Regions from separate parts of the Paenibacillus sp. FSL M7-1455 genome, predicted to be linked through region 2. Evidence: riboswitches for the same ligand, from Rfam matches in the RefSeq annotation. Region 2 holds a riboswitch; each other region holds the start of a gene.
What was found. Region 2 has a riboswitch for cyclic di-GMP ahead of NYE48_RS01140 (MucBP domain-containing protein). Riboswitches for the same ligand answer to the same signal wherever they lie in the genome.

Region 1 (3,274 bases), 5.3 Mb from region 2:
AAAATCAGCGCGGCGCTTTCGCTTTCCGTCGAACATGCGTTTCTGTGGGCTCTCCTTCCGGTGTTTTTCGCCTTGCTTTCGGTGTCGATGATGGGCGCGGGGCGGATGCAGTTCGCCCAAGAGCCTTCCCCCGCGCAATCCCGAACGAAGGCTTAATGGGATGATCGAACAGAGCCGTTGCACTCCGGATGCCATTTTGCTGTCGACAAGGGTCCATGATTGGGTAATACTTGAATTAAATACGGTCAACATGAGGAGGCTGGTCGCTCATGAAAGTGATTATTACCCAGGAAGAAGCGGTGGAAAAAGGAATTTGGCCCGAGGTCATGAACATGTTCGGCGTGGACGACGAAGACGAGGTATGGCCGGCCGAGGAATTTATTTTGACCGAAGAGCAGGCGCGCAAGCTCAAACTGATTCCTTGACTTGTGCCATAAACGGCCTTCGATGCAAGGAGCGAGGAAGGGAGAAGGTGAAACGCATCGCGACGATATATGCCGTAAATCTTAACGATTGGCGGGAAGGCGCCGGCGCGGATATGCAGCGGCTGCTCGCTTTTTTGCCTGATGAAGCAAGGTCCCGGGCCGCGAGGCACAGATCGGAGCGGGATGCGGAGCGCGTGATCGTTTCCGATGCCTTGAAGCGGGTGACGGCTTGTCTCGAAAAGGGGCTCCGGCTCCGGAACGTGGAGTTTGCCAGGGATGGTTACGGCAAACCGTTCCTGGCAGGCGTTCCCGACTATTATTTTAACGTGTCCCATGCCAAGGATTGGGTCGTATGCGCCGTGGGCGCCGGGGGACCGATCGGCATCGATGTCGAGCATATCGGCCGGGCGGAGGAGGAAGCAGCCGAGTTGTGTTTTACGCCACGGGAGCTGACTGAATGGAGAAGGCAGCCCGCCGAACGTCGGGATGCCTTTTTTTTCGAGTTGTGGACGCTTAAAGAAAGTTATTCCAAAGCCGTCGGCAAAGGCCTTTCGATCGGCTTGTCCAAGCTGGAGACGGTCAGGCATCCTTCCGGGATTCGCATCGTGCATCAAGGCAGGATCGATCCGGAGCTGCATCTTCAAGTCGTCCCGTTTGACCCCGCCTACAAGTTATCCGTTTGCATGCCGCTGGAGGAGCAAGCGGTCGTTGTCCGGCGCTTTTCTCCGGGGGGGCTGCTGGCTGCGTTACAGTCATGTTCTGAAGCCGGGGATTCAGGGCGAGGGGGGGCTTTTCCAATGATAACCTATGGCAATTCCCATAATTTCGGGATATAGACACTTTTATTGCCTCTTATTGGAAGGATCTAACCTGTACTTTGACTATAAACATGATATATTAAAAGTGTATTTTTCAGATATTTCATTTTCATTTTCTGCAATACCTGAAATATCGCACTTTGAAAACTCAAGCCAAAGGTAAACCTGCCGAAAGGCAGGGGCACAAAGCTAAAGGGGCTTCAGGCGCAAGATCCTCGATCTTTTCGCTATGCCAGCCAGCTGCCGAAAGACGTTTTCGCGATCAAAGGAACTCTACTCTCGGCAAGTAGAGTTTTTTTGTTTTTTAATTTTTTTATATATGAATCCTATGATCTAGCAAAGGAAAGATGAACATGTCGGTGTTAACAACAGGAAAGTCCAACTTGGATGAATGGAATCGGTATGTGAAGCAATTGGAAGAACGGACGATACTGCGCATTCATTCCGGAAAGGCGCCCATTCCAATGCAAAGGGTTATGTATCGCTGGCCGAAGGAAACGGGGCGTCAAATTCGGCAGGCATGCGAGACCGCGCGTATTGAACCAAGCGTGCTGCTGAGTGCGGCATGGGGCATGCTGCTGATCCGGTATTTGCGCCGGGAGGAGGTTGCGTTCGCCGTCGTCGCATCCGCCGAGCAAGCCTATCCGCTCATAACGAAGGCGGACGGGGCAACGGCGCTGCAAAGCCATGTGCTTCAGGTTGCCGCAGCCATGACGGAGCATGCGGCCAAGTCGGCGGCTTTCGATGAAATCGCCGGTATTTGCGCCGGCCTGGACGAAGGATCCCCGGTATGCAACACCGCCATCTGGACGGGAAGCGGCATAGGCCCGGACGAGCTGCAGGGCAAATTTGAACTGGCGGTCTCGCTGCACCTACACGAAGCGGGCGGCTTCGAGGTTTGGCATGCGGACGGCATGTTCCCCGGCGATTTTATTCGCCGCATGTGCCGGCATTTGCAGCATATCATGGCCGCATGGGCGGCAGGTTCAAACATGACGATCGGCGGCTTGAAGCTGCTGACGGAAGAAGAGGAGGCCCAGCTTGCGGGCTGGAACCAAACGGCTGCGCATGCCGAATTGGACCGGACCATCCACGGCTTGTTTGAGGAGCAGGCGCACAAGGCTCCGGATAACGTCGCGGTGGTCTACCAAGGCGAATCGTTGACGTACGGCGAGCTGAACGAAAAAGCGGACAGATTGGCCCGCGAATTGGTACGGAGGGGAGCCGGCCGCGAGCAAATCGTCGGCATCATCGCGACGCCGTCCCTTGAGATGATCGTCGGGACGCTGGCGATCCTGAAAACGGGCGCGGCCTACTTGCCGATCGATCCGGCGTATCCCGCCGACCGCATCACGTATATGCTCGAAGACAGCGGAACGGAGCTGCTTGTCACCGAGCCGAAGGTCAGACTGGACGGAAAAGTCCGCTTCAAAGGCCGGATGGTTTGCGCGGCGGAGTTTTCTGCCGATATTCGCGGCGAATCGGAGGCTGCCGATGCAAAGATGCGGAATGTGCGCGAATCTGCGGAACCGGGCGACATGGCTTACGTCATCTACACTTCCGGTTCGACGGGAAGGCCGAAAGGCGTGATGGTCGAGCACCGATCGCTTGTCAATCTGTGCGCCTGGCACATCCGGGAATTCGGAGTGACCGAGAAGGACCGGGCCACCAAATACGCCGGCTTCGGCTTTGACGCTTCCGTGTGGGAGATGTTTCCGTATCTGGTGTCGGGGGCGGCGATTCACGTCATTCCCGAAGAAATCCGCCTGGATTCGACGCAGCTGCATGCGTACTTTAAGCAGCACGGCATTACGATCAGCTTTTTGCCGACCCAGTTCTGCGAGCATTTCATGACGATGGACCATCCGACGCTGCGCGTTCTTTTGACGGGCGGGGACAAGCTGAAATCGTTCAGCAGGCAGAACTATGATCTGTACAATTGCTACGGCCCGACGGAAAACACCGTAGTCACGACCGCCTATAAGGTCACGGAGTTGACGCCGAACATTCCGATCGGTTATCCGGTCGATA
Region 2 (3,274 bases):
CTTCCTGCGTTGTTGCGTCTTTAATTTCCTGCTTCGAATCTTGGTCCACATAGCGGATCGTCACCGTTTGCTTATCGGCCGTGTAGTGGAATGCGTACTCTTGGCCGTCTTTGCCCGTAAAGGTATACTTGTCGCTTGCCTTTTCAGGGGTATAGCCAGGGATTTTCTTCGCTTCAAGTTCAATCTGCTTGCCCTTGAGTCCTTTTACGACGGCCGGCTCAGCCAGCGCTTTATTCGTTCCTTTGTCCAAATACTTGACCGTTACGTGCTGCTCTACCGCTTCCATGAATCCGAACCACACCGTCGGAGTCGGCTCGCTCATGGTCAGTTTTACGTTGGTCGGGTCGATACCGACTTCAAGTTGATACCCATCAATGGTTGGGGCACTCACGGCATATGTTTGGTCGATGTCCAGCGAGTCTTTTCCATCCTGCTTGAACTTCTGATTGTACAGCTGCTCCGCAAGCTCGGGCTTATCGACAACAACGCCCTCCGCATTAACCGGCTGACCGTCCGCATTTACACGGTAGCCTTTGACGGTGATGGAGCCTTTGCCGAAGCTTACTTGGGGAACCTCGAAGTTTTTGGTTACGTCTTTCCCATGGATGTCGGTATAATCGATGGTTGTTGTTCCATTCGTTGGGTAAAGCTGATTTGGATCAGGATTTTTCGATTGATCCATTTCGACGATGTAAGTCAAGGTCGCCGGGGAACCTTCCATGATGTTGCCGACGTTCCATGTAAAGGTTTCGGTCTTTTTGTCCAAGGTAATGGTTCCTTGCGAAACGGTCGGTTCGCCGACCAGATTAAACATGTCGCCCATAGGGTCGGTCACAATAGCGTCCTGGGCAGCGTAAGCAATTTGGCTGGACAGTTCGGAGAAGACCTTGCCCAAATCCGCGCTGTTGGACGAATAATAGCCTTTGTTTTGAACATGATTCAGCACGTATTTGGCATCTTTATCATTCCCGACTTCAAGGCCGATCGAATACATGCCGATGCCGCCGTCCCAAGCGAGTTTTGCTTCGGACAATGCTGCAATGCCGTTGTCTTCTACATCTTTGCGGTCAACGGTATATGCCTGAGTCCATCCTAAGTAATAGCTCGATCCGCTTCCAAGCACCTTACCGTTATAGTTAAAATCATTCAAGGTATAGTCGTACTTGTTTTGCGGCCAATTGTAAGCTGCGGCATGCGACGCCTTGTAGCTGTATGTCGGGGCGCCGTCGCTCAACAACACGATGATCTTGTTTTGCGCCTGGCTTCCGGTCAGCATCGTGCGGGCTTTATTCAGCCCGGCTTGAATGTTGGTGCCTTCGTTGCTTACGGTAATGCCTTTGATCTTGTTTTTTAGGCTGTCCTTCTGGCTAAATCCCAGGAAGGAAGATTTTTCGTCAGCCGTCTTATCGAAAGTCACAACTGCGATTCTCGTCGTCGAATCTTTGATCAACAGGTTATCGACGAACTTAGTCGCTGCCTCTTTGGCGTTGACCATCCGGTTCGAATTTCTCATGCTTCCGGACCGGTCGATCACCAGCACGACATCCGATGACGATTGAATGTTTTTGCCTTCGACGGTCAACGTAACTTTCCATTGGCCTTTTCCCGCGGGTTCGGCTTTTTTGTTCAGATTGATCGCTCCCGGATTCGGCCAGATCAGCTCATTCGATGCTGCCGATGCCGAGTTTAGGAACAGGTTGCCCGGGATCAGTCCCGTCAACACCGACAAAACCAACAGCCATGATGCTACAAGTTTTAAACCTCGTTTCATCTCGTCCTCCTTATTCCTTTGAATTGTTCCCGAAAAGCAAAAAGCCCGGCTGCATTAACGAATTGTTAATTGCAGCCGGACGATCATAAGTCATAAGGACTCTTAGACTCCAAGGCTTTGCGACCTAATCTTTCGACTAGTGTGCCAAATATCAGATTGTCGTTATTGCAGCAATGCCTAACGCGAAAATCCATTGCATTGATCTTTCGAATGTTAGGCCGTGGGAACCATTGACAAATATAAACCAAAATAAAATTGGCTGTCAATAGCCATCATGTGAAATCTTTGGAATTTTCTTTAAACGTGATCCAGATCCCCGTCTTATCGTCCGATGATTTGAAACGCGGGTAGCGGATGCACTCCGGATCGTCTTGTTCCAGGGCCAGCAGCCACTTGGCGTAGCTTTCCAAGCCTTCCGCAGCGACCTGGCGCAGCAGCTTCTCTTCCGGATTTCCGGTTTCGTCATCCTGAAGCGGCCAAGGTTCCGGGTAAAAAAGCCCGTCCGTCACGAGCAGCAGTCCCGCCAAGCCGATCCGGTTGATTTTGCCGTATTCCAAAAAATTTTCCGCTTCCGGCAATCCGTTGAACACGGAGTAACCTTCAAGAGTATTCATTTTCTCTTTATTTTGAAGCAGCCGGGGTTTGACCCTTTCCCACAATTCGGCTTTCGTATGTATGCCTTCCTCGATGCCCTGCCTCCAAATCGCCAGCGACTCTTCTCCGATATGGGCAACCTGATCCCGCGTGAGGGTCCGAATCGAACCGTCCCGGTACAAGGCGATCACCATGCAGTCTCCCGCCTGAACGTATTCGATGTGATGATCATGAATGCGAATGGCAGCCATGGCGGCCGTCCACAGTTCGCTTTTGCGATCCGTCCGGATGCCGCTTGCCCGCATTTCCTCGCCTAACTTGAGGTTGGCTTCTTTGGCAAACGTCTCGAGATTGCGGGTTTCGTCTGCGGGGAGCTGCTCGAAATGCCGTTTGATCAGCTGCGAAGCCAGTCTGCCCCCGGTTTCGCCATACGGTCCCCGGTAGGGGATCAGCGACGTCGCCCCGTCGACCACGCCAAAAATCCGTGCGTCCGGATGCCATATGACGGCGTCTTCATTCCACTCTCCTACGCCTTGAATCGAAATATGATGAATGTCCATGAGGTTTCCCCTCCGTAGTCGTTTGTTTATTGGCCGGCTTGCTGCAGCGACTCGAACAACTTTTTCGTTTGCTGCGAATCTTTTTCGTTATAGTAAATCGTAACACCTTCAAGCTTGATTCGGATATACGGCGGATTATTTTTGAAAACGTACAGCCGCGCTTTGCCCGCTTCCTTCAGCCGGAAGTGTCCCCTGGCATACTGATTCGTCGCTTCGCCATTCGTTTTGGTGCCGCCGGGAATCGCGTCTACCAGCGTTAACTCCTTAATATCCGCAAGGCTGAAATCAAAGGAGTACATCGGGTAATGAATTTCTACCTTGTCATCCTGCGTTACGGCTAGCGACGGGG
Region 3 (3,274 bases), 1.7 Mb from region 2:
TTCATGGCCGGGTTTGGTGCTTCCGGATCCAGTCGAACATCCGGTTGATCGCGTGCATGTGCATTTCGTAAGGCATGTGATGGCCGTATCCTTCGTACCAATGCAGCTCGGCGTCTTTGCCCAAGGCCTGAAGCCGTTCGTACATCCGGATGCCGTGCCCCGGGTCCACCTGTTGATCTTCGCTTCCGTGAACGATGAGGACCGGACAGCGGATGCGTTCTGCCATGTGGAGAGGGGAGCGTGCTTCGTAAGCCGAGGGGATTTTGCGCGGATTGCCGACGACCCGTTTTAACATCCTCCGCAAATCCACCCGCTCCTCGTACGTTTGGGCGAGATCCGAGACGCCGCCCCAGAGGACGAGCTGCGAGATGAAATCCGTGTCCGCAGCCGCGGACGCGGCGTTTACGGAGCCCCGGGAAAAACCCATGGCCGCTATCCGTTTCGGATCGACGAACGGAAGCCCGGCAAGGAGCCGGCACGCCGCGGGAACGTCCTCCAGGTCGGCGCCGCCGAATTCGTCCCGTCCCTCCCCGCCTTGCGTCCCCCGGTAAACCGGGGCAAAAACGATAAAACCGCTTTGCGAAAAACGCTCGAGCCATTCGGTTTTGACCTGCCCGACCCTGCCGATGCCGCCGCGGCAATAAACAAGAACGGGCCATTTCCGTTCATGGATATCCAGCCGCTCCCGCTTGGCATTGTTCGCGATGACGGTCATGGGAAGCCGCTTCCCGCCGTATATTTTCCGGATATGCGCTTCCAGCGTTTCCGGTTCGATTTCGTATCCATACGGAAGGGAGAGATAACCCTTTACCTTATATTCGCCGGAGCGGTATGTCATATGAATCATCATGTAGATCAGCTGCCTTTTTCGTTTGCTTGTCCTTATTGCTTCATGTTCGGATATCGAGGGCGGTCACCCAAGACTGCAGGCAGTCCCGGGTATAATACGCGTTCGAAAAATCCAATCGGGCCAAATCCTCGCGGCGGATAAAAAAATTGCCGACGCCGGAATCCGCCAATTGTATCCTTTCTTTTTCTCGCACGAGGAAACCATACCTACGTGTATTTTAGCCGAGCGGCAGCATGGCCGCAAACGGGCAGTCGATGCGTATCCGGAACATGAAATAATACCCGGGTGCAGCATCAATCTTTTCGTTGCATTTATTAAATTTGTCATTTATATTCTTAGTGTGGTTACATAAAAAAACGAATATTTTCCTTTTTTCTCAAAATCATAGGTTTTTCCTTCCGTTTTTCCTGCAAGAATCGCGGAAGTTCTATATGATACGACATCGTACGATAATGGCAAACCCACTGAAAAGTGGCGACGCAAAGCTACAGGGGCTAAGGCGGATTCCATCCGCTATGCCAGCCAGTTACCGAATACGGCGGAGGCCTCCGTCTATTTCTTTACGCGCATAGACGGGGGCTTTTTGTGTTTTCTATATCAAGTACGGTGTTCCTAAATCAGTTCTACATAAGGGGGAGCAGTTCTCGTTAAGGTGTTGTCGTAGCCGGTGTCAGTCAGCAAGCCTCAAAACGAACGATAATACACAAAGGAGATGGATGATTGTGATTCCAAACCAGGTTAGTCGATTATTGAAGGACAAAATAACGCTTGTTAAACTGCCCGAAGGTCCCGATCTTGCGCTTGTCGGTCCTGTTCGGCTCCCGGTACAATTGGAGGAGCGGGAGATCACCTTCAATTGGTATACTTGGTTAAGAACGGAAAGCGCTTCGTTTGAGGTGGAAGATGTTCTCCATATCCTGCCGTTTGCCGATCTTGCCTCATACCAGCAATCATCCGTGCTTGTTTACGGTGATTTTGCCAATGCGGAGCACACGTTGATTCGGATGCACAGCATTTGCCATACCGGGGACATCTTTGGAAGCAAACGATGCGATTGCGGGTACCAGCTGCGCCGATCCATGAACATGATCGTCGACAACGGCAGCGGAGCTCTCTTTTATTTGGCCAATCACGAAGGACGCGGAATCGGGCTTTTCTCCAAATCGTTGGCTTATCTGCTGCAGGAAGAGGGATACGATACGGTAGAAGCCAATCACGCTTTGGGCTTTCCGGATGATCTCCGGTCCTATGACGAGGCGATACAGGTTCTTCAGGCATTGCGGCAGAAACCGGTAAGCCTCATTACGAACAATCCGCGCAAATTGCAATCATTGCGGGAAAAAGGGCTTGCATCCGATCATCACGTATCGATTTGGGGCGATGTATCCCAACATAATACCCGGTATCTGGCAACGAAAATCGAAAAATCGGGCCATATTTACAATCCCCTGAACGAAACCGTTCAGCTCGGCTAAGGAGGCCCCGCATGAACCCGGATCAACATTATATGAAGCTGGCGCTGGACCTGGCGGCCACGGCAAGCGGAAAAACGAACCCCAATCCCGTCGTCGGCGCGATCCTTGTGAAGGATGGACAAGTTGTCGGCGTCGGCTTTCACCGAAAAGCCGGAGAACCCCATGCGGAGGTACACGCGTTCCGTATGGCGGAAGGACACACGAACGGTGCAACGCTTTACGTGACCCTTGAGCCCTGCTCCCATTACGGAAAAACCCCTCCCTGCGCAGAGCTGGTCGCCAGCTCCGGAGTAACCCGCGTTGTGGTGGCTATGCAGGATCCGACTCCGATGGTCGCCGGACGGGGGATTCAACTGCTCCGAGATAAAGGGATTGAAGTCGAAGTGGGCGTGTTGGAAGAGGAAGCCAAAAGACTCAACGAACGATTCGTCCATAATATGACCAAACGGCGGCCGTTCATTATTTCCAAGGTCGCCATGACGCTGGACGGGAAGTTAGCTGCATCTTCGGGCCATTCGAAGTGGGTTACGGGCGAAGAAGCGCGCCGGGAGGTGCATCGGTTGCGAAACGAAGTCGATGCCATCTTGGTCGGCATCAACACGGTGCTGGCTGATAATCCCCGCCTGACTACCAGACTGCCGGAAAAGGGGAAAAACCCTGTACGGGTCATCCTGGATTCCAATTTGCGGTTGCCCGAGGATGCCCATATAACCGACTGCACCGCGGCTAAGACATGGATTGCCACGAAGGAGGATGCGGATCCGGAGAAAGTCAACAGGCTGAAGCAAAAAGGGCTGGAGATTCTATTCGTTCCTTCGACCCGGCTCGGGCTGGACCTCCGGCGATTATCGGAAATGTTATACGAAAAGGGAATTACCGACCTGCTTGTCGAGGGCGGCAGCGAAGTCAACGCCTCGTTCCTTCGCGCCAGCCTCATTGACAAATGGTT

Region 1: it holds a riboswitch for cyclic di-GMP, as region 2 does, so the genes downstream of both, NYE48_RS25420 (amino acid adenylation domain-containing protein) here and NYE48_RS01140 (MucBP domain-containing protein) in region 2, are expected to answer to the same signal.
Region 3: it holds a riboswitch for cyclic di-GMP, as region 2 does, so the genes downstream of both, NYE48_RS09150 (GTP cyclohydrolase II) here and NYE48_RS01140 (MucBP domain-containing protein) in region 2, are expected to answer to the same signal.

The regions. Positions count from the first base shown of each region.
Region 1 is NZ_JBBORO010000001.1:5,547,317-5,550,590, reverse strand. It holds gene NYE48_RS25435 (MDR family MFS transporter) at 1-156, shown strand, start outside; gene NYE48_RS25430 (hypothetical protein) at 270-425, shown strand; gene NYE48_RS25425 (4'-phosphopantetheinyl transferase family protein) at 473-1,261, shown strand; cyclic di-GMP riboswitch class I at 1,392-1,491, shown strand; gene NYE48_RS25420 (amino acid adenylation domain-containing protein) at 1,708-3,274, shown strand, end outside.
Region 2 is NZ_JBBORO010000001.1:237,370-240,643, reverse strand. It holds gene NYE48_RS01140 (MucBP domain-containing protein) at 1-1,771, opposite strand, end outside; cyclic di-GMP riboswitch class I at 1,839-1,927, opposite strand; gene NYE48_RS01135 (protein phosphatase 2C domain-containing protein) at 2,044-2,925, opposite strand; gene NYE48_RS01130 (DUF5808 domain-containing protein) at 2,952-3,274, opposite strand, start outside.
Region 3 is NZ_JBBORO010000001.1:1,979,112-1,982,385, forward strand. It holds gene NYE48_RS09145 (alpha/beta hydrolase family protein) at 2-850, opposite strand; gene NYE48_RS28205 (DUF1963 domain-containing protein) at 891-1,043, opposite strand; cyclic di-GMP riboswitch class I at 1,295-1,384, shown strand; gene NYE48_RS09150 (GTP cyclohydrolase II) at 1,570-2,325, shown strand; gene ribD (bifunctional diaminohydroxyphosphoribosylaminopyrimidine deaminase/5-amino-6-(5-phosphoribosylamino)uracil reductase RibD) at 2,337-3,274, shown strand, end outside.